DNA from 4 places in the Luteibacter pinisoli genome. Region 2 is predicted to be linked to each of the others. Evidence: predicted binding sites of a transcription regulator. Region 2 holds the regulator's gene; each other region holds the start of a gene.
The links. Region 2 encodes FliA, which starts transcription of late flagellar genes. Its sites were predicted from a motif close to TAAAGTTTNNCNNNCNNNGGCCGATAA; they were not measured.
Positions count from the first base shown of each region.

Region 1: the regulator FliA is predicted to act here: its motif matches at 4,275-4,301, upstream of fliK (flagellar hook-length control protein FliK).
Region 3: the regulator FliA is predicted to act here: its motif matches at 2,922-2,948, upstream of FIV34_RS08790 (methyl-accepting chemotaxis protein).
Region 4: the regulator FliA is predicted to act here: its motif matches at 5,820-5,846, upstream of FIV34_RS07085 (methyl-accepting chemotaxis protein).

Region 1 covers NZ_CP041046.1:3,621,770-3,629,364, forward strand. Annotated here, with positions in the region: gene secF (protein translocase subunit SecF) at 1-675, opposite strand, end outside; gene secD (protein translocase subunit SecD) at 689-2,563, opposite strand; gene yajC (preprotein translocase subunit YajC) at 2,624-2,962, opposite strand; gene tgt (tRNA guanosine(34) transglycosylase Tgt) at 3,103-4,236, opposite strand; gene fliK (flagellar hook-length control protein FliK) at 4,362-5,531, shown strand; gene FIV34_RS16560 (flagellar biosynthesis protein) at 5,528-5,791, shown strand; gene murD (UDP-N-acetylmuramoyl-L-alanine--D-glutamate ligase) at 5,832-7,184, opposite strand; gene murL (UDP-N-acetyl-alpha-D-muramoyl-L-alanyl-L-glutamate epimerase) at 7,171-7,595, opposite strand, start outside.
Region 2 covers NZ_CP041046.1:3,431,695-3,439,289, reverse strand. Annotated here, with positions in the region: gene flhF (flagellar biosynthesis GTPase FlhF) at 1-46, shown strand, start outside; gene FIV34_RS15625 (MinD/ParA family protein) at 116-991, shown strand; gene FIV34_RS15620 (RNA polymerase sigma factor FliA) at 988-1,719, shown strand; gene cheY (chemotaxis response regulator CheY) at 1,750-2,151, shown strand; gene FIV34_RS15610 (protein phosphatase CheZ) at 2,162-2,803, shown strand; gene FIV34_RS15605 (chemotaxis protein CheA) at 2,811-4,871, shown strand; gene FIV34_RS15600 (flagellar motor protein) at 4,873-5,613, shown strand; gene motD (flagellar motor protein MotD) at 5,610-6,539, shown strand; gene FIV34_RS15590 (ParA family protein) at 6,539-7,327, shown strand; gene FIV34_RS15585 (hypothetical protein) at 7,324-7,595, shown strand, end outside.
Region 3 covers NZ_CP041046.1:1,919,336-1,926,930, forward strand. Annotated here, with positions in the region: gene FIV34_RS08780 (formylglycine-generating enzyme family protein) at 1-792, shown strand, start outside; gene FIV34_RS08785 (hypothetical protein) at 925-1,269, shown strand; gene FIV34_RS08790 (methyl-accepting chemotaxis protein) at 1,571-2,854, opposite strand; tRNA gene FIV34_RS08795 (tRNA-Leu) at 3,037-3,123, opposite strand; gene FIV34_RS08800 (cysteine dioxygenase family protein) at 3,148-3,726, opposite strand; gene metX (homoserine O-acetyltransferase MetX) at 3,820-4,926, opposite strand; gene FIV34_RS08810 (tetratricopeptide repeat protein) at 4,954-5,619, opposite strand; gene FIV34_RS08815 (cytochrome c-type biogenesis protein) at 5,616-6,056, opposite strand; gene FIV34_RS08820 (DsbE family thiol:disulfide interchange protein) at 6,056-6,598, opposite strand; gene FIV34_RS08825 (heme lyase CcmF/NrfE family subunit) at 6,595-7,595, opposite strand, start outside.
Region 4 covers NZ_CP041046.1:1,535,583-1,543,177, reverse strand. Annotated here, with positions in the region: gene FIV34_RS07105 (alpha-galactosidase D) at 1-8, opposite strand, end outside; gene FIV34_RS07100 (alpha-galactosidase) at 59-2,287, opposite strand; gene FIV34_RS07095 (aldose 1-epimerase) at 2,284-3,204, opposite strand; gene FIV34_RS07090 (FadR/GntR family transcriptional regulator) at 3,321-4,007, opposite strand; gene FIV34_RS07085 (methyl-accepting chemotaxis protein) at 4,132-5,784, opposite strand; gene FIV34_RS07080 (hypothetical protein) at 6,017-6,355, shown strand; gene FIV34_RS07075 (outer membrane protein) at 6,365-7,000, opposite strand; gene FIV34_RS07070 (alpha/beta hydrolase) at 7,225-7,595, shown strand, end outside.

The DNA of each region.
Region 1 (7,595 bases), 190 kb from region 2:
CTCGCGGACGCGATCGAACACCACCACCTTATCGTTGATGGAGTAGCCGACCACCGCCAGCACCGAGGCCAGCACCGTGAGGTCGAACTCGCGCTGGGTCAGGGCGAAGATTCCCAGGGTGACCAGCACGTCGTGCACCTCGGTGGCGAGCGCCGCAATGGCGAAGCGCTTCTCGAAGCGGATCCACAGGTAGCCCATGATACCAACGATGACGAAAATCACCGCGTAGATACCATCGGAGCGCAGTTCTTCACCGACCTGCGGGCCGACGAAGGACTTGCTCTTCATGGTGGCATCGGGGCGCACGGCCTTGAGCGCCGCCATGATGTCGTTGGACACTTTGGTGGCGGCTTCGTCGCCCGTCAGCTTGGTACCGACGGCTCCCACGTCATCCTTGGGCTGCATGCGCACCGTGACTTCGCGCGTACCGCCCACCGCCTGCACCAGCGGACCTTCGAGGCCCGCCTTCTCAAGCGTCTGGCGCACGTCGTTGGTATCGACGGGGTTGGCATAGGCCACGTTGACGGCGACGCCGCCCACGAAATCCTGTCCGTAGTTGAAGCCCTTGGTCACGATCAGCGCGATCGAGGCGACCATCAGCAGGACGGCCAGCCCGATCGAGAACTTGCGCAGGCCGAGGAAGTTGAAATTGGCGTTGTGGTTGAAAATTTCCATGGCGTATTCCCCCTCAGACCGACAGGGTCTTGAGCTTGCGGCCGCCGTGGATCAGCGCCGTGATGGCATGGGTGACGGTCACCGAGGTGAACATCGAGGTGAGGATACCGATAAACAGGGTGACGCCGAAGCCCTTGATCGGACCCGAACCCATGGTCATCAGACCCAGCGCGGCAAGCAGGTGGGTCACGTTCGCATCAAGAATGGTCGCCCACGCCTTGTCGTAACCGGTGCGGATGGACGCCAGCGGCGACGAGCCGTTGCGCAGCTCCTCTCGGATGCGTTCGCAGATCAGCACGTTCGCATCGATCGCCATACCCAACGTCAGCACGATACCGGCGATACCCGGCATGGTGAGGGTGACGCCGATAGCCGACATAACGGCCACGAGCAGCACCAGGTTGAGGAACAGGGCGATGTCGGCGACGATGCCGAACAGTTTGTAGTAGATGGCGGCCGCGACGAGCACAAGACCCAGGCCCAGCATCACAGCCTTGAAGCCCTTGTCGATGTTGTCCGCGCCGAGGCTCGGGCCAATGACGCTTTCACCGACGATATCGACCGGAGCGGCCAGTGAGCCGCCTCGCAGGAGCAGCGCCAATTCGGAGGCTTCTGCATCCGAACGAAGACCATTGGTCTGGAACTGCTTGCCAAGAGGCCCTTGAATCGTCGCGTAACTGATCACCTCTTCGCTAATCTTGGGCGTCTTTATTTCTTTTCCGTCAACAACCTTCGATTCCAGCGTGCGGGTGATATAAAGCACCGCCATCGGCTTTCCGATGTTGTCCGAGCTGAATTCCTGCATCTTGCGAGCGCCTGCGGAATTCAATGTGACCAGGACATTTGGCGTGCCATTCTGGGTATCACGCCCGGAGACGGCAGTGACCAACTCGTCGCCACTTGCGATGACCTTCTTGCTGAGCAACCGAGGAATATGGTCCTGGTCAAAATACAGCTTGGCATCAGGCGGAACGCTGCCCGAACGGGCTGCATCCATCGCCTGCTGCGAGGTATACAAGCCCGCACGGTACTGCAGCGTAGCGGTGGCACCGATGATCTTCTTGGCCTCGGCAGTATCCTGCACGCCGGCGAGTTCGACGATGATCTGGTTGGCACCCTGCTGCTGGATCAGCGGCTCGGACACACCCAACTGGTTCACGCGCTGGCGCAGCGTCGTGACGTTCTGGGTAATGGTCCCCTGCGCTAGATCGCGCAGTTTTGCAGGCTTGACCACGGCATTCAGCACGAAACGATTACCGCTGGATTCGCCATCGTTGACGACGAGATCCGGGTAGTCGGCACCAATCAGCGCAGCCGCCTTCTGGCGATCGGCCTCGGTACGCGCCACCACGTTCACGCCCTGACCGCGCGCGTTACGCGAGACGGCATCGTACTGAACGCCCTTGTCATGGAGCAGGGCGCGGATATCGTCCGTGTAGCGAGTCTCCTGCGTATCGATAACTGCGTTTTGGTCCACTTCCATAAGGAAGTGCACGCCGCCCTGCAGATCGAGGCCCAGCGGCATCGAGTTAGCGTTGAGCGAACGCAGCCACGACGGCACGGTGGAAGCGAGGTTCAGCGCCACCGTGTAGTCGTCGCCCAGGCCCGTGCGCAGGGCATCGGATGCCTTGGCCTGCTGATCGATATTGCCGAAGCGCGCCAACAGGCGGCCATCCTTTTCATTCACATCGATAGACGATGCCGGCACCTTCGCGGTGGCCAGCAGGGTGTCGACCTTGCTCTTCAGGGTCGCGTCAACCGCCGCGCCACGGTTGCCCGAAATCTGCACCGCCGGCTGGGGCGGGAAGACGTTCGGCAGCGCGTAGACGATGCCGACGAGCAACACGATCAAGACCAGCGCGTACTTCCAGCGTGGAAAATCACTCATGCCTTACATTCCATGGGTGCGGCCGACTCGCGGCCGCGGCTGACGCGTCTGAGACAAAACTCAGTTCTTCTTGAGGCTGCCCTTCGGCAGCACCTGGGTGACGGCACCCTTCTGCATCTGGACGACCACGCCCGGTGCGATTTCCACCTTGACGAAGGCGTCGCCCACTTCCTCGATGCGGCCGGCGAGACCACCGTTCATCACCACCTCGTCGCCCTTGGCCAGGGCGGACAGGAGGGCGCGGTGCTCCTTCTGACGCTTCATCTGCGGGCGGATCATCATGAAATAGAAGATGCCGAACAGCACGGCCATCATGATCAGCGGGGAAAGGCCAAACGCGCCCTGCGGGGCGGCAGCCGGGGCGGCCTGGGCAATGGCGGCGTAAGTCACAGGGCTCATCAGATTTCTCGCAAGTCATGGAACGGTCTAGGAAAAGCGACCGTTCACGTAAAAAGATCGTGGATTATGCCACGCCCCCCGGCGGCGGTGTACCGCACCCGTCCAAGGCTTTGGGGGCGCCGTGGGCGCCCTGCAAGGCCTTACTGCCCGTCGACTTCCGCCTTGCGGCGTGCGGCATAGAACGCTGCCACGAAATCGTCGAGGGTGCCGGCCTCGATGGCGCCACGGAGGCCGCTCATCAGCCGCTGATAGTGACGCAGGTTGTGCATCGTGGCCAGCTGACTGCCGAGGATTTCATTGCAGCGGTCGAGATGGCGTAGATACGCGCGGCTGAAGCCGTTGGCGCAGGCGTAGCAGTCGCAGCCTTCCTCGATCACCCGGGTGTCGGTGGCGAACTTCGCATTGCGGATCCGCAAGGTGCCTTCGTCGGTGAACAGGAAGCCATTGCGCGCGTTACGTGTCGGCATCACGCAATCGAACATGTCGATGCCACGGCGCACGGCCTCCACGATGTCTTCCGGCCGGCCGACGCCCATGAGGTAGCGCGGGCGGTCCTTCGGCAGCAGCGGGAGGGTGAAGTCCAGCGTGTGGTTGCGCTCGGCCTCGGGCTCGCCGACGGCCAGGCCACCCACGGCGTAGCCATCGAAGCCGATATCGACCAGCTGCTCGACGGAACGGCGACGCAGGTTCTCGAACGTGCTGCCCTGGACGATGCCGAACAGGTTGTTCGGGTTCTTCAGGTCGTTGAACGCCCGGCGCGAACGCTCGGCCCAGCGCAGGCTGAGCTCCATCGAGTCCGAGGCCACCTTCTCCGTGGCCGGATACGGCGTGCACTCGTCGAAGATCATGGCCACGTCCGAATCCAGCACCGTCTGGATCTCCATGGAGACCTCGGGCGACAGGAACACCTTCGAACCATCCACCGGCGAGGCAAACGTGACGCCTTCTTCGGTGATCTTGCGCTTATGTGCCAGCGAAAAGACCTGGAAGCCACCGGAATCGGTAAGGATCGGCTTGTTCCAGCCAATGAACTTATGCAGGCCGCCGAACTTGCCGACGATATCCAGGCCGGGACGCAGGAAGAGATGGAAAGTGTTGCCAAGGATGATCTCGGCGCCGGTGTCCAGGACATCGCGCGGGGTCATGGCCTTGACCGAGCCATAGGTGCCCACCGGCATGAAGGCCGGGGTTTCCACGGTGCCACGGCCGAAGCGCAGGCGCCCGCGCCGCGCCGCGCCATCGGTGGCGAGGAGTTCGAAAGGGAGGTTACTCATCCAACCATTCTAACCCGTCTGGCCGAGGGGCCCTCACCTAAAGCTTTTCCCGTGTCAGCCGATTCTTACGATCACAGGAGCGCACCCAATGCAGGGTGCCGCCCAGGCCCCCGGAGGACCTGCCCTTGATCATCCAGCCGACCAGCCTCGCCGCCCAGCTTTGGGCCGGTGCGGCCGCGGGTACCACGGTAACGGCCGCTGCCACCCAGACCTGGGCGGTGGGGCAGTTGCTGTCTGCCCGCCTGCTGGGCCAGATGGACACGGGGAAGATCCTCCTCGATATCGGCGGCATGCCGGTGGAAGCGGACGCCACGGGCACCTCCCTGCCCCAGCAGTTCCAGGTGCGGGTGATGACCCAGGGGCCGCAGCCCCAGCTGGAAGTGATGCTGGGCAACCAGACCGAACAAGTCGCCATGCAGGGCCTGCGCGAGCGCCTGCCCCAGCAGAACGGCTACTCGCAGCTTTTGAGCGTGCTTTCCGCGCTGGCCCGCCGGCCGGTGGCCCGGGTGTTGCCCGAGCCGCTGCGTACGGCCCTGGCCACGCTGGAAGCATCGATCAGCAAGCCGGAAGACGTGAGCACGCCGGACGGCATGAAGCAGGCGATCGCCAAGAGTGGCGCGTTCCTCGAAGCGCAGCTGGCCGAGCCGCACCACGAGACGCCGGCCACCGACGACTTCAAGGCGGCGCTGTTGAACCTGCGCCGCGCCCTCACCGACATTCCGCAGACGCGCCAGGCCATGATCCAGGCCCCGTCGCGTCCGTTTACCGACACCCCGCCCCCGCTCGCCCAGCGTGCCCTCGTGGCGCAGCCGCGCGCCGAGGAACTGCTCGCCGAAGAGGCCGACGCGGACGGCCTGGTATCGCATCTGCGCACCGATGTGCGCGCCGCCGTGGCCCGCGTTGAAATCGGCCAGCTGGAATCGCAGCCGCAGGCTGGCCTGTGGATGGTCGAGATTCCGCTGACCGGCGTGCGTGGCTACGACGTGCTCCAACTGCGCATCGAGGAAGGCAAGCCCGGTCCGGGCGAACCGGAAGGCATGTGGACCGTGGGCTTTGCCATCGATCCGCCGACGCTGGGCGCCGTGCAGGGCGAAGTGCAACTGCGTGGCATGCGTGTCTCGGTGCGCCTGTGGGCGCAGTACGCCGAAACCGTCGGGCGCCTGGAAAACGAATTCAATACGCTGCGCCGCGTGCTCGAGAAGAGCAACCTGCAGCTCGACCACTTCGCCTGCATGCATGGCTTGCCGGTACCGACCAGCGCTTACAGCTCGGTCCTTCTCGAAGCACGCGCATGACCCAGTCCCTTCCGAATCCCCGGCGCAGCGTGACGCTGCGACTGGCCACGCCCAGCAGCAACGGCAACACCCAGCGCATCGACGCCGACGGTGTGAAAGCCTTGCTCGAGCGCGCGCAGGCCCTCGGCCTTGCGCCGCAGCTGGATCCGCAGATCGCCACGCTGCTGGCGGCGGTTCGCCTGCGCGAGGATGTGCCGAAGGAGTTGTATGCGGCGCTGGCGGCGGTGGTGGGGACGTTGCTTAACGCTACGCACGATTAGGCGGGCGTGGGGCGAAAGATGTCGCCCACAGGGTGGGCTCCTACAAAATGCCTAGGCCCTGGATGGTGGCGGCTCGGGGTTCGAAGCCTGCGAGTTCGGCGAAGCGCTTGCCGCGTTCTGCGTAATCCTTGAACTGATCGAAGCTGGGTGCGCCGGGTGAGAGCACCACGGTGCCCTGGCCCTGCAGCGCATTCCGCGCGACGCCCACCGCGGCGGCAAGGTCGGTGGCGCGGAATACGTTGGCGACGCCTGCGGCTTCCAGTGCATCGGCGATGCGCGGGCCATTCCTGCCCTGGCAGAGGATGGCGTCGGGCGCCTGCACGCGCATGGCCTCGACGAACACCGTCCAGTCCAGCCCGCGGTCATGGCCGCCGACGATCAGCGCGACATGCGCGTCATGCACGCTCTCCAGCGCGGCGAGGCTCGCCAGCGGCGTGGTGCTGATGGAGTCGTTGATCCAGCGCAGGCCTCCCCGCTCGCCCAGCGGCTGCAGGCGATGCGGCAGCGGCACGAACGTGGACAGCGCCGGCGCGGCAGCCAGCGCATCAAGCCCCATCAATTCCAGCGCCGCCAGCGCGGCGCACGCGTTGATCGCGTTATGCAGCCCCGGCGCGCTGACACGATCCACGGCCAGTACATCGACCGGGCCACGACGAATCCAGCCATCGGCCACGTGCCAGCCCGCCGCGTCATCAAACGTATTCAGGCCCGGATGGTCGGCCGCGCGCGCCAGCAGCGCCGGCTGCATCGCGTTGACCAACACGCGCGCGGAAGCGGCGAGCAGTTTCAGCTTGTCGTCGACATAGCGCTCGCGCGAGCCATGCCAGTCGAGGTGTTCTTCATACAGGCTGGTGACGACACCGAGGTCGACGCCGAGCGCCTCGCTGGTCTGGAAGCTCGACAGCTCGATCACCCACAGATCCGCTTCACCGTCGTCGAGTTCAAGCAACGGCAAGCCGATATTGCCGGCCAGCGCGGTGCGCACGCCCAGCGAACGGGCGAGGTGCGCGATCAGCGCCGACGTCGTGCTCTTGCCCTTGGTGCCGGTCACGGCGACCGAACGCGTACCGGCATGGCCACCGAACCACAATGCCGTGCCCGAGGTGAAGCGCGTACCTGCGGCCTGCGCGCCGAGCAGTTCAGGCTTGTAGGCCGAAATACCAGGCGACTTGATGACGATGTCGTAGGACGACAAGGCGACGGCATCGGGGGCGACGGCATGGACGACGGCATGCGGATACGCCGCGCGCGCTGACTCCGCCTCGTCCGCGCCGAGGTACACATCGACGCCCTGCCCCGGCAGCCTCAGCGCCAGCGCATCGAGCGCAGCGCGGCCTTCGCGGCCAAAACCCCAGACCGCGACGCGCTTGCCGGCAAGATCAGCCCAGAGCATCCAGCGCTCCGAGCAGGCGCGACGGCACCAGGTGCGACGCGCCCGGCTTCAGCCAGGGCTCGAGGGCCAGTTCGGACACATCCAGCTGGGGAAGGATCTCGCGGCGGAAGCGCGCCACCAGGGCGTCTTCCTGCCAATCCGGCTTGCCCGACAGCGCGTACATGGCCGCACGCGCCTCGGCACCTTCGCCGACGCATTCGAAGGGCTTGTGATCGTGGAACTCGAGCAGTGCGTCGAACGCACTGGCCAGCTCTTCGTCATCGAGAAGATTGCGGCCGAAGATCTGCACCAGGCGCGGCTTGGCCATGAACGGCGCCAGCGCGAGGAAGACAAAGTGGCACTTCGGGCACTGGCCGCACCAGCGGTCCGCCGGCTTGGGGCCGAGGATGCGGAAGTTGCGGTTGCAGCTGG
Region 2 (7,595 bases):
ACTTGCCGACCGCTTCGGCTTCGCGTCTTCACCGGCCCTGGCCTGATCGCAGATTCTGACGAACGTGACCCCGGCAACCGCATCCGCAACCTCTTTCACGGCAGTGAACTCCTTCATGACCACACACGTCGACAATTCCCAGGCCGCCACGCTTAACTGGCTAGCCGACCGCCGCCCCACGCGGAGCATCGCGATCGCGGGCGGCAAGGGCGGCGTGGGCAAGACCACGGTGGCCGTGAACCTCGGCATGGCCCTGGCCATGGGCGGGCGTGACGTCCTCCTGCTGGACGCCGACCTCGGCATGGCCAATATCGACGTGCTGCTCGGTCTGCAGCCCACGCGCCATCTCGGTCACATGCTCGAAGGCGCCTGCGCCATCGAAGACCTGGTGCTGGAAGCGCCGCATGGCCTGAAGGTGATCCCGGCCACCTCCGGTACCCGCCGCATGGCCCAGCTGCCGAACATCGAGCATGCCGCCGTCATCCGCGCCTTCGACGAATACCCGCTGGCGCCGGAGTACCTGATTGTCGACACCGCCGCGGGCATCTCCGATAGCGTGTCGATGTTTGCCGCCGCCTCCGACGAGGTCGTGGTGGTGGTCTGCGACGAGCCGGCCTCGCTCACCGACGCCTACGCACTCATCAAGGTGCTGTCGCGCGAATTCGCGGTGAACCGCTTCCGCATCGTGGCCAACATGGTTCGCCACGCGCAGGAAGGCCGCCAGCTGTTCGAAAAGCTCTCCCGGGTGACCAATCGGTTCCTCGATGTGTCCCTGGATTTCATGGGCATGGTTCCGCACGACGAGTACCTGCGCCAGGCCATCCGCCGCCAGTCGGCGGTGGTCGAAGCCTGGCCCAGCAGCCGTTCGGCGGTGGGATTCAAGAATATGGCCAGGTCGGTCGATACATGGGGTGAACCCGAACCCCGTGGTCAGGGTCGGATCGGCTTTTTTGCCGGCCGCGAGCACGTGGGGGGAGGGCTGCCGTTGTGAGCGTCGCGAGCGAATACCTTGAAATCACTAAGGTTCCGGCCGATCAACTGGTAAAAACGCACGCGCCGCTGGTGCGCCGGATTGCCTATCACCTGATGGGCCGCCTGCCGCCCAGCGTCGATGCGAACGACCTCATGCAAGCCGGGATGATCGGCCTGCTTGAGGCGGCAAGGAACTATTCGCCGACTCGCGCGGCCAGCTTCGAAACCTATGCGGGCATCCGCATTCGTGGCGCCATGCTGGACGAACTGCGCAAGACGGACTGGACCCCGCGCTCCGTGCACCGAAAGTTGCGCGAAGTGGCGGAAGTCACCAGGCAGATCGAGAACGAAACCGGCGGCGACGCCAACGACGTGGAAGTGATGAAGCGTCTTGGCATCGATGCCATGGAGTACAACCAGATCCTGGCCGACGCGGCGAGTGCGCGGTTGCTGAGCCTGACGGCGCCGGAAGGCGACGAAGGTTTCGCGATCGACGTGGCCGACCCGGACGCCGCGGGCCCGGACGGCCTGTTCGAAAAAGACGGCCTGCGCCATGCGCTCGCCGACTCGATCGACGGGCTTCCCGAGCGCGAAAAGCTGGTGATGTCGCTGTACTACGATGAAGAACTCAACCTGAAGGAAATCGGTGCGGTGTTGGGAGTGAGCGAATCGCGCGTGTGCCAGATCCATGGCCAGGCCCTGATCCGACTCCGTGCACGCATGTCAGGTTGGAAAGACAAACACTAAGAACGACGCGGCAGTAAGGCGGAGAACGTTTTGGACAAGAACATGAAAATCCTCGTGGTGGACGATTTCTCCACCATGCGGCGCATCGTCCGTAACCTGCTGGTGGAGCTGGGTTTCACCAACACGCTCATCCAGGAAGCGGAAGACGGCAACGCGGCGCTGGCGCTGCTGCGCTCGCAGCCCATCGACCTGGTGGTCACCGACTGGAACATGCCGAACATGACCGGCATCGACCTGTTGCGTGCCATTCGTGCCGACGCCGCGCTGAAGAAGCTGCCGGTGCTGATGGTCACGGCCGAGAACAACCGCGACCAGATCATCGCAGCCGCGCAGAGCGGCGTGAATGGTTACGTCGTGAAGCCGTTCACGGCCGTCACGCTGAAGGAAAAGCTCGACAAGATCTTCGAACGACTCGCTGCGGCCGCGGGCTAAGGGACTGACCATGAACACGATGATTTCCGCTGGCCAGGACGTGGCCCCCGAACTGCGCGAGCTGCTCGACGCCGACGATAGCGTGGCTTTTGAAAAGGCGCTCGACAGCCTTATCCGCAGCCGCGAGCAGCACCTGTTCATGGCGCTGGGCCACCTGGCGCGCGACCTCCACGAATCCGCCCGCCGCCTTGCCGCCGATATCTCCAGCGAAGGCATCCCGGGCACGATGAGTGACGCGCGCAAGCACCTGCGTGACGTGCTCGAAATGAGTTCGCAGGCGGCCCACCGCACGCTGGATTTCAGCGACAAGTTGCGCCCGCAGGCGCAGGCCCTGGCGAAAGAGGCCGACGAGCTGCTCGTGCTCGACCAGGCCGACCCCGTCTTCAACGTCAACGCGACGGCCCTGGCCGTGCGCGTGGGCGATTTCGCGCAGAGCTGCGACATCGGCTTCGGCGAAATGGTCGAAGCGCAGTCCTGGCAGGATCTGTCCGGCCAGCGCGTCGCCCAGGTCGAAGCCTTCATGGCCAAGGTCGAGTCCTCGCTGATCGAGCTGGTGCGCCTCACCGGTTCGCTCGCGGGTGGCAACACGCCGGCCGCGGACAAGGTCAGCCAGGACGAAGTGGATCGCCTCCTCAGCGAATTCGGGTTCTGAGCCCGGCATGAGCGTGGAGCTGGACAACGAGCTGCTCAACGTCTTCCTGATCGAGGCGCGCGAACTGCTCGAGACCCTGGGCGAACAGCTCGTGGACCTCGAGGCCTCGCCGGAAGACAGCGAGCTCCTGAACGCGGTATTCCGTGCGTTCCATACCGTAAAGGGCGGTGCGGGCTTCCTTGGCCTGAACGCCATGGTGGAACTGTGCCACCGCGCGGAAGACCTGCTCAACGAGGCGCGTAACGGCGCCATCGTCCTCAACGCCGGCCTGATGGACGCGTTGCTGGAGTCGCTCGACCTGCTCAACGACATGATGCGCGCGGCCGACGCCGGTGTACCCGCCGAGCCCGCGCCGCGTTCACTGCTTGATCGCCTGGTGATCCCGGGTCGTGCCGCTTCTGCCGCGCCGGTGGCCCTGGCGGTGCCAATCAGCGCCCCACGCCAGCCGGCGCCCGCCGCGGCGCCGGCGAAGCCTTACGATCCGATCGAAGACGAATTCGAGGCCCTGCTCGACGCCGCGCGCGCCGACCGGGCGCCCGCGCCGGCATCCACCGGCACCATTTCCGACGACGAATTCGAATCGCTGCTGGATTCGCTTTACGGCACGGCCGCTCCCGGCGCGTCCATCGACGCCGATGTGCCCAGCGCATCGGTTGCCGATGCGCCCGCGGCGGCCGACAGCAACGCCATCAGCGATGACGAGTTCGAAGCCCTGCTGGACCAGCTCTACGGTACGGCTGCGCCGGGTGACGCCGAACTGCCGACGCAGGCCGCTCCCGTCGCCGTTGCTGTTGCCGAGCCAGTCGCGCCGGCCGTGGCACCGATTGCCGCGCCGGTGGCTGAAAAGCCCAAAGCGGCTAGCGCGCCGAGCGAAAAGCGCCAGCCGGCCGCTGCCGCCGATACCACCGTGCGCGTTGATACCCATCGCCTCGACAGCCTTGTCGACGCCGCGGGTGAGCTCGTGCTGGTGCGTAATCGCCTGACCAATCTCGCACCCCGCGGCACCAACGACCCGATGGAACGCGCCATCGGTGAGCTGGAGCGCGTGGCGGAAGACCTGCAGAACGCCGTGCTGCGCATGCGCATGCAGCCGGTGGGCAAGCTGTTCTCGCGGTTCCCGCGCATCGTGCGCGACCTGGCCCGCCAGCTCGGCAAAGAGATTGAGCTCGTCACCGAAGGCGAAGACACCGATATCGACCGCACCGTGGTGGAGGCCCTGGCCGATCCCCTGGTGCATCTGCTGCGCAACGCCGTGGACCACGGCATCGAAATGCCTGACGTCCGCGAAGACGCGGGCAAGTCGCGTTCCGGCACCGTGCGCCTCGCGGCCGGCCAGTACGGCGACCGCATCGTCATCACCGTCACCGATGACGGCAAGGGGATGGACCCGGAAGTCCTGCGCCGCAAGGCGGTCGAGAAGGGCCTGATGGATGAAGAGCAGGCCGCTCGCCTCGACGAGCGCGAATGCTACGAAATCGTCTTCCGCCCCGGGTTCTCCACCGCCAGCCAGGTCTCGGATATTTCCGGCCGCGGCGTCGGCATGGACGTGGTGAAGACAAAAATCGTTGAACTTGGCGGTACCCTGTCGATTGATTCGCGGGTGGGCCATGGCAGCACGGTGCGCCTCTCGGTGCCGCTGACGCTCGCGATCCTGCGCGTGCTGATGGTGCGCGTGGGCAACCGCCTGCTGAGCCTGCCGATGTCCAACGTCGCCGAAGTGTTCGAGCTCGCCGAAGGCCAGGTCCAGGAACTGGACGGCCGCGTGGTGGCCGCGCACCGCAACCGCGCGCTGCCGCTGGCCGACCTCGGCAACTGGGCGGGCGCGCAGGGCAGGGGTGGACACGTCGTCGTGGTGCAGATCGGCCACCAGACGCTGGGTTGCCTCGTCGACGAAGTGCTGGGCCGTGAAGATGTGATGGCCAAGCCGCTCGGTCCCTTCCTGAAGGGCGTGCCCGGCGTGGCCGGTGCTACGATCACCGGCGATGGACGTATCTCACTCGTACTTGACCTCGCGGGCCTGGCCGATGACAGCGGCCAGGTGCTGCCCAGCCTGAGGATGGCTGTCTGATATGGATATCGTGAGCGTTGTCGGCACGATCCTGGCCTTCCTGGTCATCATCGTGGGGACCATCCTCAAGGGCTCGAGCCTCGACGCCCTGTGGAATCCTGCCGCCTTCGTCATCGTCTTCCTCGGCACCTTCGCCGCGCTGCTGGTGCAGACCCCGGGCCCCGTGCTCAAGCGCGCCTGGGCCATGCTGCCGTGGGTGTACCGGCCACCCGATATCGAATCCGAGAATCTCGTCACCCGCATCGTCGGGTGGAGCGAGATCTCACGACGCACGGGCCTGCTGGGCCTGGAGCCCGCCATCGAGCGCGAACAGGACCCCTTCATCCGCAAGGGGCTTCAGCTTTTGGTGGATGGCACGGAGCCGGACGCCATGCGTTCCGTGCTCGAGGTGGAAGTGTTCACCCGCGAACACATCGACATCGAAGCGGCCAAGGTGTTCGAGAACGCCGGCGCGTATTCGCCGACCATGGGCATCATCGGCGCCGTCATGGGCCTGATGGCCGTGATGCAGAACCTCGCCGATCCCAGCAAGCTGGGCCATGGCATCGCCGCCGCTTTCGTCGCCACGATCTACGGTATCGGCCTGGCCAACCTGCTGGCGCTGCCGATGGCGGCGCGCCTGAAAGGCCTGGCCCGCGCGCGCTCGCAGATGCGCGAAATCCTCGTCGAAGGCCTCGTCTCGATTGCCCAGGGCGATAACCCGCGGCACATCGAGAGCAAGCTGCAGGGGTTCCTGCAGTGAAGCGCCGCCATCACGAGGAACACATCAACCACGAGCGTTGGGCCATCCCCTATGGTGACCTGATCACGTTGTTGCTGGCGCTCTTCGTGGTGATGTACGCCGTGTCCGCCGTGAACGAAACCAAGTTCCGGGTGATGGCGCAATCCATCAATGAAGCCTTCAACGGCACCGGCAAGGTGATCGAGCCCACCCGCGACAGCACGCCTGCGGTGCAGGTGCCGCTGCCGAACCAGTCGCGTGCGCCGGCGGCCAGCCCGATCGCGAAGATCGACGTGCCGATTCCGCCGCGCAACCTGCCGCTGCCGGGCCACGAAGGCGCGGCCGCCGAGCGCCAGCCCGGCGAGAAGCGCCAGACGGCGCCGGCCGACAATGCCTCCGTGGGCAAGGTCGAGCAGCCCAGCCTCAGCCAGATTTCCGACGAAGTGCAGCGCGCGATGAAGCCGCTGATCGACAAGAGCCTCGTGAGCGTGCGGCAGACGCCGGACTGGCTTGAAATCGAAGTGCGCACCGACATCCTGTTCCCGGTGGGCGTGGCGAAGCTGCAGCCGGCCGCGCAGGACGTGCTGCGCAAGCTAGCCGGCATCCTCGCGCCGTTCCCCAACACCATGCGTGTCGAGGGCTACACCGACAACACGCCGATCGCGACGTCCACGTTCCCGTCCAACTGGGAGCTGTCGGCAGCGCGTGCGGCCACCGTGGCCCGCCTGCTCACCGAGCAGGGCGTGGACCCGCACCACGTCGGCATCATGGGCTTCGGCGAATTTCGTCCCACGGTATCCAACGCGACCGACGAAGGGCGCAACCGTAACCGCCGCGTGCTCATCGTCGTGATGGGCGACAAGGTGGAGAACACCCACGTGATCAGCGATGCCGACCGGGTCTCCGCCGCGGCAGCCGCCAGCGCACCGACGACGGGGGCACGCTGATGCAGGTCTGGGCGATATCCAACCAGAAGGGCGGCGTGGGCAAGACCACCACGGCGATGTCGCTGGGCAGCATGCTGGCCGCCGATGGCAAGCGCACGCTCCTGGTCGACATGGATCCGCATGCCTCGCTTTCGGGCTACATCGGTGTCGAGGGCGGGGCGCATGGGAGCGTCTACGACCTGTTCGGCGTCTCCAGCCTGCCGTTGCCGGTAGGCACCCTCGTGCATGCCACGCAGTGGGATCGCCTCAGCGTGCTGCCAGCGTCCGCCGCGATGATCACGCTCGATCGTCACCTCGGTACGAAGCCGGGCATGGGCCTCGTGCTCAGCCAGGCCCTCGCCGAACTGGCGCCGGATTTCGACCACGTACTGCTGGATTGCCCGCCGACCCTTGGCGTCCTGATGGTGAACGCACTGGCGGCGAGCGATCGCCTGCTCGTGCCCACGCAGACCGAGGCACTGGCCCTGGCAGGCCTGGAGCGCATGCTGCGCAGCCTCTCCATGATCGAACGGTCGCGGGGCAAGCCCATGCCGCGGACCATCGTGCCGACGCTGTACGACGCGCGCACGCATGCATCGCGCGCGTGCCTGGCCCAGTTGCGCGAAAAATACGAGGGGATCGTCAGCGAGGCGGTCATCCCCACCGATACACAGATTCGGGAAGCCAGCGCGGCGGGCGTGCCGCTCGCCTCGTGGCCGGCGTCCCGTCGCGGCGGCCAGGCCTATCGCCAGCTGCTGGCGGAACTGCTGGCGATGTCCTCGTCGTCCGTGACGGACGCCGCCGCATGATCGGCAACATGAGCGACGCCGAGCAGATCGTCGCCGGCTACCTGGCCGAACTGCTGACGCCCGCGCCTGTCACCGCGGACGCCTCACCCGCGCAGGTGACCGTCGTCGCCATCGAATCCTGGCGGAACACGGCAGCGCAGCCTGCGCCTGAAACGCCGACGGTGCCGCCGCGTTACCTGCTGTGCGTCGCCGCCGGCGTCCGCGTCGCCGTGTCGATGGCGGATGTCACGCACATGCTGCCGATGCCGCCGTTGACGCCGCCACGTAA
Region 3 (7,595 bases), 1.5 Mb from region 2:
ATGGGTTCGCCCGATGGCGAAACCGGACACGATACGGATGAAGCGCCGGCGCATGAGGTTGAAATGGCCAAGGGCTACGCGATGGCGCGCAGTGCGATCACCATCGGCCAGTTCCGTGATTTCGTCCGGGCCACCGGTTACGTGCCGCAGTCCCAGACGCTCGGCGGTGGCAGCGTCTACGACGAGCAGAGCGGCGGCCTGCGTGATGATCCGTCGGCCACGTGGCAGGACGACTACGCCGGCAAGCCCGGGCAGGATCGCCTCCCGGTCATCAATATTTCCTGGAACGACGCGAAGGCCTACGCGGACTGGCTCTCGCAGCGCACGGGGAAGGTCTACCGGTTGCCCAGCGAGGCCGAGTTCGAATACGCCCTGCGCGGCGGCACCACCACCCGGTTCTGGTGGGGCGACGGCGTGCCCTCGTCGCACGTCGAAAACCTTACCGGTGGCAACGACCGCTCAGGCTCCGGCCGCCGCTGGAGCAACGCCTTCAACGCCTACAAGGACGGTTACTGGGGCCCCGCGCCGGTCATGAGCTTCAGCCCGAATCCGTACGGGCTCTACGACATGGGCGGCAATGTGTCGGAATGGGTCGCGGACTGCTGGCACGACAATTACATCCGCGCGCCGCGTACCGCGGAGGCGTGGGTCAACCCGGGATGCAGCCGGCGCGTGGTCCGCGGCGGCTCCTGGGGCAGCGCGCCTGACATGGTCCGCTCGGCGTATCGCCAGGGTGCCTCGGCCGACGTGCGCAGCGCTCGCGTGGGCTTCCGCGTCGCCCGCGAGCTGTAAGGGCGGCCGTACACGCGAAAAGGGCCGGGCCCCGCTCAGGTGCTGCCGAATCGACAGGCACGATCGCTTGACGAAAACGATTCTCATGGAGATGCTTGTCACGTTCCCTAGGCGCGATAAAGGCGAGCCACCGTGGCCACATCGATCATCGTAGGCTACCGTCCGTTCCCAGGTCGCACCGACCTGGTGATCGCCATCCTCCTGGAAGTCTACGAGGCCATGCAGCGGGCCGGCCTGATCACCGCGCGACGACCGTGGATCATGCGCAGCGAAGGCGGCAACGTGGTCGCCGCCTTTGAGATGACCAATGAGTATTCCTACGCCGCTTCCGAGAAAGTCCGCGAAGTGGCCGCGCTCCGCGCCCGCCTCATGGGCGTCGCCGAGCGCATGCCGCTGAGCGCCCTGCATGAGGCCTCGCAGCCGTACGCCGAGTTCGAGACGACCACCGAGTATCCGGCCCCGGCGATTGCCCGCTAAAACGGCGCCTGGGTCTCGCGGAGTACCCTTAGGGAAATCGCACCCTCGAGGCGAAGCGTCTCCGTGTCTGGGGCATAAAAGTCTGCGCTGCCATGCGGAACCAGGAGTTCGCCCGCGAACATAGCGATATCCGCGTCGAACCAGACGGTGGCGGGAAGCCCATCAATCATCATGAAATTAGCCATCCGGCCATGTTACGGGCCGACGTGGCTGTTCACGTTTCCGGTTAGCCGCGAAATCTTGTCAGCCTAATGCCCAAGCCTTGTAGGGCGATCGTCTTGGGCCCGCTGCCATCGATGGTCTAAAGCTGCCCGTAGACGCTCTCCAGCTCGCTCACAGCGGCATTCACCCGGTCGATGCCGGTGGACTGGAGCTTCGCGCTTTCGCCGATGGCCGTGGTGACGTCGGTCACCTGGCTCACCGCGCCGAGGATTTCTTCCATGACCAGGCCTGCGGTGCCGACGAGTTCGGCGCCTTCGTCCACGCGGTCGCGGGCGTCGCCGATCAGGGCGTGGATCTGTTTCGAGGCGGTGCCGCTGCGCATCGCCAGCTGGCGTACCTCGTCGGCGACGACAGCGAAGCCCTTGCCGCTCTCGCCCGCATGCGCGGCTTCGATGGCGGCGTTGAGCGAGAGCAGGTTGGTCTGGAAGGCGATGGTGTCGATCAGTTCGAGGATGTCTTCGACCGAGCGCGTGCTTTCCTGGATGGCCCCCATGGTGCGGACCACGTCGGCGACGACACCGCCGCCCCGTTGCGCGGCGACGCGCGCGCCGTCGGCAAGCTCTTCGGCGCGACCCGCCTTGAGGGCGTTATCGAGCACCGCGCCAGACAGCGAGACCACCTCGCGCTGTAGGGTCTGCGCCGCCACGGTCTGCGCGGTGATGTCGGTGGCGTACTTGATGACGCGCACCGGGTTGCCCTGGGCATCGAGGATGGGGTTGTACGTCGCCTGGATCCAGACGATGCGGCCACCCTTGCCGAAGCGCCGATAGAGCCCGCTGTCGTGGCGGCCTTCGCGCAGCCCCGCCCAGAACTGCGCGTAGCTGTCGGACGCAGCCTCGATCGGGTCGACGAACATCCGGTGGTGGCGGCCAGCGATCTCGTCCAGCGTGTAGCCCATGGCCGCGAGGAAGTTGTCGTTCGCCTCGAGGATCGTCCCGTCGAGGGCGAACGCGATGGTGGCCTGGGCGCGGTCGATCGCACGCAGGCGGCCGTCCATGTCAGCCTCGGCGATGCGCCGTTCGGTGACGTCCGTGGCGTACTTCACCACGCCCGACACCCGGCCGAACGCGTCGAAGATCGGGTTGTACGAGGACTGCAGCCACACATCGCCGCCGTTCCTGTGCAGGCGACGGTAGAGCCCCGAGTCCGCCTTGCCGTCGCGCAGGCCATCCCAGAAGGCCGTGTAGGCCGGGGAACCGGCTTCGACCGGATCGACGAACTGGCGGTGATGCCGCCCGACGATGTCCTGCAGCCGGTAACCCATGGTCTGGAGGAACAGGGCATTGGCGTGGACCACCGTGCCGTCCGGGGCGAACTCGATGATGGCCTGCACCTTGTCCAGCGCCGCGAGCTTTCCGCGCATCGCCTGCTGCTGTCGCATCCACCGACCAATCATCGTTCCACCCCGCCAAGAATGTGATGTACATCACATATCGGCGATGCCCATGCACACTTTAGGCAAAAATAACGAATCCGGTGAATATCGTAACTATTCGGGCGGAAAGCATAAAAAAGGCCTCCGCGATGGGAGGCCTCTAAAAACCTTGGTGCCGAAAGTGGGACTCGAACCCACACTGTATCTCTACAAACGGATTTTGAGTCCGCCGCGTCTACCGGTTCCGCCATTTCGGCATGGGGCTGGCGATTATGCGGGAATCAATGCATCCGGTCGAGGCCTAGCTGGCGCTCGGTGCGCTGGTACCAGTCGTCGCCCTGCGGGTCGAACACGGCGCACTGGGTCATGCGGCCGGAGTAGATGTGCAGGCTGACGGCCAGCGAGTCGTCGCTCGGGTTGCGGATGGTGTGGTACTCGTGCGGCGGGATCAGGCTGCCGGCCGAACCCGGGCCGGCGTCGATCGTGCCGACGGGACGGAAGTGGTAGCGGGTGGCGTCGTGCTCGAGCAGCTCGTACTGGACGATTTCCAGCGCGCCATTCCAGACACCTTCGACGCACCACATGCCGCTGTGGTCGTGGATCAGGGTGCCCTGGCCCGGGCCCCAGGTCATCGCCACCACGCTGTAGCCGTGTTCGTCGCTGCGGTAGAGCTCACGGCGGGCGTAGTGGTCGCCGGCGGTCTCGAACACGCAGGCGGGAAGGGTGACCGCCTGGGAGCGGATCAGCTTGCACAGCGATTTGCGCAGCGAATCCGTGATCGCCGGGGTGGTCGCCTGGCTTACCGCGCTGTCGATGGCGTCGATGAGCGTGCGGCTACCCGGGAAATCGACCGTGATCATGGCTGGAACCTCTTGCAGGGACGTGGGGACGGAACGCTGCGGACGATCATAGCAGGGCGCGGCGGTGCCGGCCGTGTAAGGCCGTACGGTGCGTCAAAGCGACCGCAGGAAGCCACCGATGGCGCGGCTGTAGTTCTCGATGTCGACCAGGAAGGCGTCGTGGCCCTGGGGGGAATCCAGCGCGACGAACTCCACGTCTGCCCCGGCGGCTTCCAGGCCCTTGGCGATCGTCTCCTGCTGCTCCAGCGGGAACAGGATGTCGGTGCTGACGCCAATGACCAGCGCACGTTCTACCGCGATGCGCGACAGGCCACGCTGGATGCTGCCCTCGCCATACTCGGACACATCGAACCAGTCGCTGGCACGCGACAGGTACAGGTACGCATTCGGGTCAAACTGGCGGTTGAACCGGCGAGCGTGGCCCTCGAGGTAGGACTCCACCTGGAACTCGAAGCCGAAGGGCTGGTTGCCGTCGCGCTCGTCCGCATCCAGGCGAATGCGGGCGAAGCGGCCGTTCCATTCCATGGCCGAGCGATAGGTAATGACGCCGAGCTTGCGCGCGATGCTCATGCCGTGGTCCGGCCATACATCGCCGCCGTAATGGCCTTCGCGCCAGTTCGGGTCCAGCCGGATGGCCTCGCGTTGCAGCGAGCGAATGGCGATGGCGAAGGGCTGCGCCTGCGGCGCGGTATCGACGCTGATGTGCGTGCGGGCAGAGCCCGGGTGCAACACCATGTACGCCAGCGCGCTCATGCCGCCCATGGAGCAGCCGACGAGGCATGCCAGCTGCGCGATGCCGAGCCCGTCGCGCACCGCCTCATACGCGGCGTTGGCGACGTCTTCCAGCGACAGCTCGGGAAAGGTGAGGCGGTACGGCTCGCCCGTGGCCGGGTCGACCGATGCCGGGCTGGTCGAGCCCTTGTCGCTGCCCAGCGAGTTCACGCAGATCACGAAGTAACGATCCGTATCGAACGCGCGGCCCGGGCCGATCATGTCTTCCCACCAGCCCGGCGTCGGATCCACGGCATTGGACGCGGCGTGCGCGCTCGGCGACAGGCCGGTGAGGATGAGGATCGCGTTGGCGCGCCCGGCGTCCAGCGTGCCCCAGGTTTCATACGCTACCCGGGCGCCGTGCAGCTCACCGCCACGCTTCATGCGAAACGGCGTGGTCAGGTCATGGAAATGGCGGGCGTCGCCCATGCGCTGCTCCTCGGTTCGCGGTTCGTCTTACGGGGTGCCGGCGGCGCGCTTGTCAGCCAGCTCGATCTGCTGGGCGACAGCGTGGGCCACGTTCGAATCCGGGTCCAGCAGCGGTTGCAGGTGGCGCCAGGTCGCCGCGGCGTCGGTGTACTGCGCGTGCTGGAACTGGGCGATGCCGAGCAGCCACAAGGCCTTCTGGCTGTCCGGTTGCGCCGCGACGGCCTGCTGGAGCAGGGTGAGCGCGCGGCCGTCGATGCGGTGGTCGTCGCGGGCCATGGAGTCGGCCTCGGCCCAGCCGACCATGGCCGGCACGTTGGTCGCGTCGGCCTTCAGTGCGCCGTCGTACGCGTCGCGCGCCGCCGCGGGCTGTTTGACCATGGTGTAGGTCTGGCCGAGCATCAGCCAGCCTTCAATGTCACCCGGATTCGCTTTCAGGCGCGCCTGCAGGGCGTCCACGGCCTGGGCCACGGTCATTTCCTGCGGCGGCGCCACGCCATTCAGTGTGGAGGGCGTGCCGACCAGGGTGTACAGGCCGACACTGCCCAGCGGCAGCACGACCGCCAGTACGGCGGCGACGGCGAACATCGCGCGGGAACGGCCATGCTGGCGCCCATGGCGGACCAGCGGCACGAGCAGCAGGGCGAGGGCCACGGCGAGCATCGCCGCGGCGGTGACGTAAAACGCAGTACTCACCAATCATCCTCGGTGTCATTGGCGGGTGCGGCCACGGCCGGCGCCGTGCGTGCGCGGCGGCGCACCTGCACGGCCACCACGACACCGCCGATAGCCAGCACCACGAGCGGGCCGAACCAGAGCAGCCAGGTTTTCGGTTCCACCGGCGGCTTGTACAGCACCAATTCCGAGTAGCGGGCCACGAGGTACGCCTTGATCTCGGCGTCGCTCTTGCCGGCCTGCATCATCTCGAACACCTGGCGGCGCAGGTCGTGCGCGATGGGTGCATTCGAATCGGCCAGGGTTTCGTTCTGGCACATGGGGCAGCGCAGTTCGGCGCTGAGTTTCTGGAAGCGCACTTCCTCCGCGTGGTCGCGGAACGGCAGCGGCTGGATCGCCTGGGCAATGGCCAGCAGCGGCAAGGCACACAACAGGGCGAGGGCAAGCCAGCGACGCATCAGCCGCCTTCCTTCGCCAGCGCGGCCAGCGCCGGGCGGATTTCCTTCGCCACCACCTCGGGCGTGATCGGCCCGACGTGCTTGTACCGGATGACGCCCTTGCCATCGATCAGGAAGGTTTCCGGTGCGCCGTAGACGCCGAAGTCGATCCCGGCGCGGCCATCGCGGTCGGCGATCACCACGTCGAAGGGGTTGCCGTGGTCCGACAGCCACGCCGCGGCGTCGGCGGGGTCGTCCTTGTAGTTGAAGCCCACCAGTGGCAGGCCAAGCTGCTTCACTTCGCCGGAGAGTGTGGGGTGCTCATGCACGCACTCGATGCACCAGCTGCCGAACACGTTGAGGATGTACGGCTTGCCGAGCAGGGACTGCTTGTCGACCTTGCGCGTCTCATCGCCAAGCACGGGCAGGGCGAAGGCGGGCGCCGGCTGGTTGATCAGCGGCGAAACGATCTCGTGCTGGTCGTGTCCGGTGTTCCACCAGATGCCGAAGCCGAAGAGGGCCACGAGCGCGGCAAACGCGATGAGCGGAAGGAAGCGGCTCATGCCAGCTGTTCCGTCGCCGTCGCGGCGGAGGCCGTTGCCTTCTTCGCGCGGAAGCGGCGCTCGGCGGCGGCGAGGAAACCGCCGAGCATCATGAACAGGCCACCGAGCCAGATCCAGCGCACGAACGGCTTGTGATACAGGCGCAACGCCCACGCGCCTTCGACGTTGCCGCTATCCATGGGTTCGCCCAGGGCGACGTAGATATCGCGGAACAGTCCGGGATCGATCGCGGATTCGGTCTGCACCTGGCCGCGCGAGTACGTGCGCTTCTGCGGGTGCATCGTCGCCATCGGCTCGCCGTTGTGCAGGATGGTGACCACGCCCTCATCCGCGCGCCAGTTCGGGCCGGTGCTCTCGCGCACGCCGTCGAAACGGAACTGGTAGCTGCCGACGGTTTCCATCTGGCCGGGCACCATGCGCACATCGCGCTCGGTGCTCAGCGATTCGGAAAGCAACACGCCGATCAGGAAAATGGCGACGCCGAAATGCGCCACCAGCATGCCGGCCATCTCGGCCGGGAAGCGTCGGCCAAACGGCATCTCGCGCCAGCGCTTCACCACGTAGGAGAGCGTGCCGGCCGCGATCCACACGGCCCCGGCCACGCCGGCGATGGCGCGCAGGTGGCCCTGGGCGAAGAACGCCGCGGCAATGGCGCAGACGATGGCGGCGATGCCGGCGCGCAAGGCCATCGCGGTCAGCTGGCGGCCTTCGGCGTGGCCCCAGCGCAGGTACGGGCCGAACGGCAGCAGCAACACGGCCGGCGCCATCAGCAGTACGAACAGGAAGCCGAAGTAGGGCGGGCCGACGGACACGCGGCCGAGGTTCAGCGCATCGCCGATCAGCGGGAACAGCGTGCCCAGCAGCACCATCGCGGCGGCGGTGGTGAACAGCAGGTTCGCGATCATGATGCCGGTCTCGCGCGACAGCGCGGCGAACGGCTTGCCGGTGGCCACCTTGGGTGCGCGGATGGCGTACAGCAGCAGCGAGCCGCCGATGA
Region 4 (7,595 bases), 1.9 Mb from region 2:
CGGGACAAGGTCGGAACATGACGTACAGGCACGGCGCGACTCCTTGCGGGGGGAATACCTAGCGCTTGTCGAACACCACGCCTGCGGCGTCGAAGTCGCCCTTGATCAGCAGGTCGATGCCGTGTTCCATCCAGTACGCGCCACTCGCCACCTCGGGTGTGCCGGGCGCCGCGCTGCCGTGGATGAAGCGCATGCCGTAGCGCGCATCGGGATCAAGGCCTTGCAGGCGCAGCGTCGGATACGCCCTCGCCTCCTGGCCTTCGCGCTGGAAGGCGAACAACACGGCCTGGCGACGATCCGCCGAGACCGACGAGGTGGCCGACCACGGGGCGCGATCCTGCGGCGAAAGCAGGCGGTAAAGCGCACCGCGCTGCACCGTGGCACGAATGGTTTTGTAGGCGGCGATGTACTGACGTGCCGTCGCCTTGTCCGCGTCAGTCCATTCAAGGAGGTTCGCGCCGATGCCGAGGCCACCCTGCATGGACGAGAGGAAGCGGAAATCCAGCGAGGTCGCGCGCTTGTTGGCCCAGTGCGGCGAACCGGTGACCCACGCCATCATGGTGGCGGGCGCATACGCCTGGCTGAAGCCGTCCTGGATCGAGAGACGATCCGACGGATCCGTGTTGTCCGAGGGCCAGACCTCGTCCGTCAGCGCCATCACGCCAAGGTCCACGCGCGCACCGCCACCCGAGCACGATTCAATCTCAAGGCCCGGATGCTTTTCGCGCAGGCGGCGCAGGATGTTGTAGAGGTTGCGCACATAGGTCACGTAGACCTTTTGCTGCTCTTCCGGCGCCATCTGCGGCCAGCCCGGCTCGGACCAGTTGCGGTTGTAATCCCACTTAAGGAACTGGATGTCGTTCTCGCTGACCAGGCGGTCGAGTACCTCGAACAGGTGCGCCTTCACGTCCTCGCGCGCGAGGTTGAGCACCAGCTGGTTGCGGCCTTCGCTGCGCTGGCGGTCGGTGAAGTTGAGTACCCAATCCGGATGCGCGCGATACAGGTCGCTGTCGCGATTGACCATCTCGGGCTCGACCCACAAGCCGAAACTCATGCCCAGCCCATGCACCTTGTCGATCAGCGGCTTCAGGCCGTTGGGGAACTTGGTGCGATTGACGGTCCAGTCACCCAGGCCGGCGTGGTCGTTGTTGCGCGCGCCAAACCAGCCATCGTCAACGACGAAACGCTCGACACCCAGCGCCGCGGCCTTCTCGGCCAGCGACTCCTGGCCCGCTTCGTCCACCTTGAATTCCGTGGCTTCCCACGAGTTGTAGAGCACGGGACGGAGCTTCGCGCTCTCGCCGCCCGGCAGGATGCGGCCGCGCTCGAAGCGATGCAGCAGGCGCGAGGCTTCGCCCATGCCATCACCCGTGTAACCACCGTAGAACACCGGCGTGTCCAGCGCTTCGCCCGGCTTCAGCCGATAGGCGAAATCGAACGGGTTGAAGCCACCCGTGACGCGCACCTGGCCGAGGATGTCCTCGTCCACGCGGATGCTCCACGAGCCGCTCCACGCCAGCGCGCCAAACCAGACATCGCCATGCGTCTCGCCCCACTGCCCACCGCGGTTGATCGCGAACCAGGGATTGTTCTCGTCGCTCGTGGAACCGCGACGGCTTTCCAGCACCGTCGCGCCGGGCGTGATGGCGCGCGTCTGCAGATGCCACTCACCGGCCCAGGTGCCCGTGAGGTAGCGCAGCGAGTAATCGCTGCCGGACGGCAGGCTCCACGTCGCCGCCGCCGCGCTGTCGATCGTCAGGGCTTGCTTGCCGGTGTTCTCGATGTGCGCGGAGCGCCCGATGATCCCGGTGGCTTCATCCGCGCTGTAGCGCAAGCTGACATCGACACCGGCCTGCGCATCGCGCATCACGACCACCAGCGCGCCGTGGTCGATGCGGTAGCTCTCGTAGCGCAGGATGAGGTCGCGGTTGCCGTCGTCGAAGCGCACCTTCAGCGCGGGCATGGCGGTGATATTGCCGCCCCAGCCGGCGTATTCCTGGCGCGACAGGGCTCCCTTGGGATCGAACGACGAGCGCTCCGGTGCCGGCGTGGCGGGGCCGAGGGGATCGTCCTTCGCGAGGCGCGCGCCCCAGTACAGCGTCTGCAGGCGGCCGTCAGGGTCCACGCCCATGGCATACGTGACCTTGTCCGCATCGATCCGGAACACATGGGTGGAGGCATCGTAGCGGGGCGTCGCATCGCGCGGCGCCGGCGCGGCGGCCAGTGGCGTGGCCAGCGCTGCGGTCAACGCGAGCGTGAGTCGAGCAGTCGTAGCGAACGGGTTCAACAGGCTTGCCCCTCTTCAGAAACGCGGAATGCGAACGATCGCGCCAGGACCTCACCCGGCGCCAGCACCGTCATGCCATTCGCGACGGGGCCACCGGGGAGGTGCACCGCGTTCACCGGATGGTCGACGGGCTCAAAGCAGAAAAACGTCTCGCCCTCGGGCACGTAGAGCACGTACGTATCCACGTCGGCGGCGATGTCCATGCGCAGCCCGGCCTTCGGCCAGGTGATCCGCGCGACACCGTTCCAGCCCTGGAAGGCGTTGTTGAGCCCACCCGCGGGGAGGGCTTTACCAGAAGAAAAATCCCACGCCGGCGGCACCGAGTCGCGGGCGAGCGGTATGAGGTTCCGCTCGTCATTGCGCCACACCGCGCCTGCCGGGGCGTGCAGGTGCACGCTACCGTGGAGGGAAAAGAAAGGGTGCAGGCCCAGCCCGAACGGCAGCGGAGCCTGGCCGTGGTTGGTCACTGCGAGCTGCACGCTGAGCGTCTCGCCGTCGAGGCGGTACACCAGGCGCGCGCGGTAGTCATAGGCACCGTCGACCACGTCGTGGAGCACCAGCGCGGCTTCCTGTGCATCGTGCCGCTCGACGTCCCAGGCGCGCTGCCAGCCCGTGCCGTGGATGGGATAGTCGTCGTCGACCCGGTTCTGCGCCAAGCCCACGCGCGTGCCAGCGTGCTCGAAGCCGCCCGCGGTGATGCGGTTGCTCCATGGCACCAGCGGATAACACGCCAGCCCGTTCGGTTCGTGCTCGCCCGTGGCGGACAGTGGCACGTGGTCGCACGGGCGCATCAGCGCCACGGTGCCCCCGCTGCCCCGCCAGTCAAACCGCGCCACACCGCCGCCGACCTCGGGCAGCAGGGTAAGGCTCAACCGGTCGTTGGCCAGTGAGAGCACGTCAGGGTGACCCCGGGACATTCCAGCGCATGCCGCTACCCCACGAAGCGCCTCCCCACGGCGCGATAGGGCAATTGTAGTATTTTATAATTATATGTCGGCAAGCTGCGGCGCAGCATCGCCTCACGGCACGGGGTCTAGCGACGGCGCTGGATGTTCCGTCGCGACGCATCCACCATCGAGAACATGGCTGCGCGCGCCACCTCGGGCTGCTTGTGGCGAATCGCATCCAGCACTTTTTCGTGCTGTGGAAGCGCGGCCTTGAAGTCGACGGCCTTGCTCGCCGACAACAGGAAGTACTGGCCCAGCGCGGTCTCGATCACGGTGAACAGCGACACCATCAGCTCGTTGTTCGTGGCCTGCAGCATGGTTTCGTGGAACATGAGGTCCGCCTCGGCCCAGGCGTCCAGGTCTTCCGCTGCTTCCATGGCGGCATAGGCGCCCTTGAGCGCCGCCAGCTGCGCGGTGGTGCGCCGTTTCGCCGCCGCTGCCGCGGCGCCGGGCTCGATGAGTTCACGCATTTCCACGAGCTTGTCGACGAAATCGTCCGTGGGCATGAGCGCGCAACGCCACGCCAGCACATCCTGGTCCAGCTGCTTCCAGTGGACCGCCTCGCGGACGCGGGCACCCGTGCGCTGGCGCGATTCGATCAGGCCCTTGGCCACGAGGACCTTCATGGCCTCGCGCAGCGCAGTGCGGCTTACATTGAGCTTTTCCGCAAGGATGTCCTCACGCGGCAAACCCTCGCCTGGCGCCAGTTTGCCACCCACGATCAGCTGGCCCAGCTGCTGGACTACCTGGCTGTGCAGGTTGCGTGCTGACACCGGCTTCAAGGTGGGTCGCTCCTTATCGGGACGTCCACACGGTATTAGCCAGCCCGCGGCGTGGCAAGGTGGTTGCACCTGCAACCGCCGGAACCTGCCCGTTCGCAGGTTCCGGCGCGTGGGGTCAGAACTCGGTCCAGAGCTCGTCCTGGGCCACTGCCTGGCGAGGCGGCCGGGCAATGATCACCGGCGCAGCCGGCGCCACGGGCTCGCTTCGCGAAGGCCGCGCGGTATCGGCGGGCTCTTCGCCGGCGATGCTGAAGAACGCCACCTGGCGCATCAGTTCTTCGGACAGCTCGAGCATCTGCTTGCTCGCCGCGCTGGCCTCTTCCACCAGCGCTGCGTTCTGCTGGGTGACTTCGTCCAGCGCCGTCACGGCACCGTTTACCTGCTCGATGCCGGCCGACTGCTGAAGCGACGCGGCCGCGATATTGCCGACGATGCCGGACACACGGGTCGCCCCGGAGCCGATCAGCGCGAGCGCTTCACCCGTGCGGCCGACCAGCACGGCGCCCGTTTCCACGCGTTCGGACGCATCGGCGATCAGCTTCTTGATGTCACGCGCCGCCGTGGCACTGCGCTGCGCCAGCGAACGGACTTCACTGGCCACCACGGCGAAACCCCTGCCCTGTTCACCGGCGCGGGCGGCTTCGACGGCGGCATTGAGCGCCAGCAGGTTGGTCTGGAAGGCGATTTCGTCGATCAGTACCGCGATTTCGCCGACACTACGGCTGCTGCGAGTGATTTCGGCCATCGCCACGACGGCCTCCTGCGCGACCGTCTGGCCGGACACCGCGTCGCCGTGCAACGTGGTCGTCAGGTCACGGGCCATGTCGGCGCCCTCGGAGTTCTCGCGAACCGTCGCCGTCATTTCTTCCATCGAGGCGGCGGTTTCTTCGAGCGATGAAGCCTGCTCCTGCGTACGGCTGGAGAGGTCATCCGTTCCGGCGGAGATATCGCGCGCGGCATACGTCACCTGCTGCGCGTTGCTGCGCACCTGGCTGACGATGCGGGTGAGCTGCTCATCCATCGTGCCAAGCGCACGCAGCGTTTCACTCAGTTCGTCACTGCCGTCCACCTGCAGATGGTGGTTCAGTTCACCCTGGCTGATGCGCGCCGCGAGATCACGGGCACGCAGCAACGGCCGCATCACGGCGCGTGCCAGCAGGAAACCAAGCACCGCTACGAGGAGTGCCGACGCCAGCAGCACGCCAAGCGTGACGTACACCGTGCGGTGCTCACGGGCGGCGGCGGCCTTGTAGTCCTGGTCGGCCTGCTGCTCATTGACCGTGATGATCTGCGAGATCTGTGCCGTCGCTTCATCCATCGCCGGGCCGACGTCCTTGATCAGCAACGGCACGGCATCCTTGTCGCCATGCTCGAGCTTGCCGACCAGGGCCGCCAGGCGATCGTCGGAACGTTCGCGCGCGGCAACGAAAGCCTTCGCGGCCGTGCGCTCTTCTTCGCTGGTGACAAGGGCCGGGTAGTACGCCGCCCAGGATGTGGTCAGGCGCACCTGGGCCTTGGCGATGGCCTGCTTCGCGTCCGCAAGCGCCTCGGGCGTACCGCGAACGATCGCGCGGTTGGCCGCATTGCGCTGATCCATCAGGGCGGCACGCACCTCGCTGACGTCGACGATAGGCATGAGCGACGTGCGATACATGCCCTCCAGCCCCGCCTGGGTCTGGTCCAGCGCGTAGAGCCCGGTTGTCCCGATAACGATGGCGGCCAGCAATGCCGCCGCCATGGTCAAAATGATGCGCCACCTGATTGTCATGCTGCCCGTACTGCCCTAGGAAAAATTCCTAGACGTTAACGGCACGGTTTGCCCGGGCTTTAGCCACGTCGAGTGACGTAACGCATTGTTTTTCCTTATACCGGCACAGATTGTTTCTATTTCGCGACAATTTACGAACGGCCTTCACGTTGTGCCGAACTTTCATACCGTTGCGGCATTACCCGGCCCTCCCGCTTCGGTATAAAGCCGGCTCCCCTCACGTAGCCGTTAAATGATCCGCCAGCGCATTCGCCGAAATAACCTCTCCCTGATCCTTTCTGTCCTCGAACTTGCTGGCTTTGACACGCCCCAGGCGCAGGCTAACGCTCTCGGAAACATCGTTACCGCACGCAAGCTGACGCGCATGCCGCTCGGCGCCGATGTGCCGTCGATGTTCGCCCGCGGCGTGGAGCATGCGTTCGGCGTGCGGCGTGGATGGCTGGACCGGCCATGCAACTTGCCGCCGGCGTTGCCCAGGCGGCTCCTGACCCGCGTGCCGGTGACCACGGTGATCCCGGTTGTCGGTGATCCGGCGCAGGACGCGCCGGATCACCGGGAGCTCATCGCTTAGCGTCAACCGTTAAAAACGGAACTCGACGCCAGTGCCCCACACATCCGTGTTTTGCGTGAAGTGGTATCCGTACACCGAATAGTGCTGCGGGTAGTGGTCATACGTGAACTGAAGGCTGAGCTTCGGGGTGAAGTCGAATCCAAAGCCGGCCCCGGCGTACCAGCGCGTGTCGTACAACGTGTAGCCGTAGGTGGAGCTGACCGGCGGGTTATCGTCGATGATGCTGGTGTTGTGAAAGCGTGCTCGATTCCGGTAACGGGCGATGCCGCCACGAATCACCGCGTAGGTGCGGTCGGAGAAGTCCCACCGCGCATTCAATCCGAGCGTCGCTGCCTTTGCGCCATTGCGGCCATGCGTATCGGCAGTGATGGTGTGCGGGCCGGTGATATCCGTAAGGGACGTCGGGCCGGCCACGGTGTGGAACTTGCTGGTTCCGAGGTCCTGGTAGCCGCCCTCAACACCCACGTACAGCGACTGGGCTGCCGTCCACCGGTAGCCGCCGCTCACGCCCCAGGTCGTGCCCGTGTGATGCGTCGAGGCATGTCCGGCATCCGCCTGGACGAACGCGCCCTGCCCGTCCGCGTGGGCCACCGAAAAGCCAAGGGCGGCCACCAAGGCAAGCGTCGCCGTTACGTACTTCGTCATTTATTGGAATCCCCGTTCCTTGTGAAGGCGCGAGGATCATAGACGGCGCCTTCACGCGATTCTGTAGGCGAAGGCCTACAAAACTCTGCCGTTCAGATGGGCTTTAGCCGACCCTAGCCCGCGCACATCCTATGCATAGCGCACCCGAGCCATGCCTTAGCCATGAGAATGCCCGCACTGGGCATCAGACTGACCCTTCAACCTTCGCCGTAGGGAGAGGCGACATGACCACTGCACGATGGATCGGCCTGCTGGCCGCCTTGCTGATGCCCGTTGCTGCATGGGCAGCCACCACCGGCTCCGAGCCGCTGGTGAACCCGCAGAACAAGCCCTGGCAGCCCGAGGCACCGGCTGAGCAGATACTGCTCTGGCCCAAGGAACTCCACATCGCCGCCCCCGCTTACCCGGGTGACGAGGTGTATGGACAGGGCACGGGGTCCATTGCCGGCAAGCCCATCACGATGATCGAGCATGTCTCCCGGCCGACCATGAGCATCTTTCCGGCCAGGGGAAAGAACACCGGTGCTGCCATGCTGGTCTTCCCCGGCGGTGGCTATCGCGTCCTCGCCATCGACCTCGAGGGTACCGAGATCTG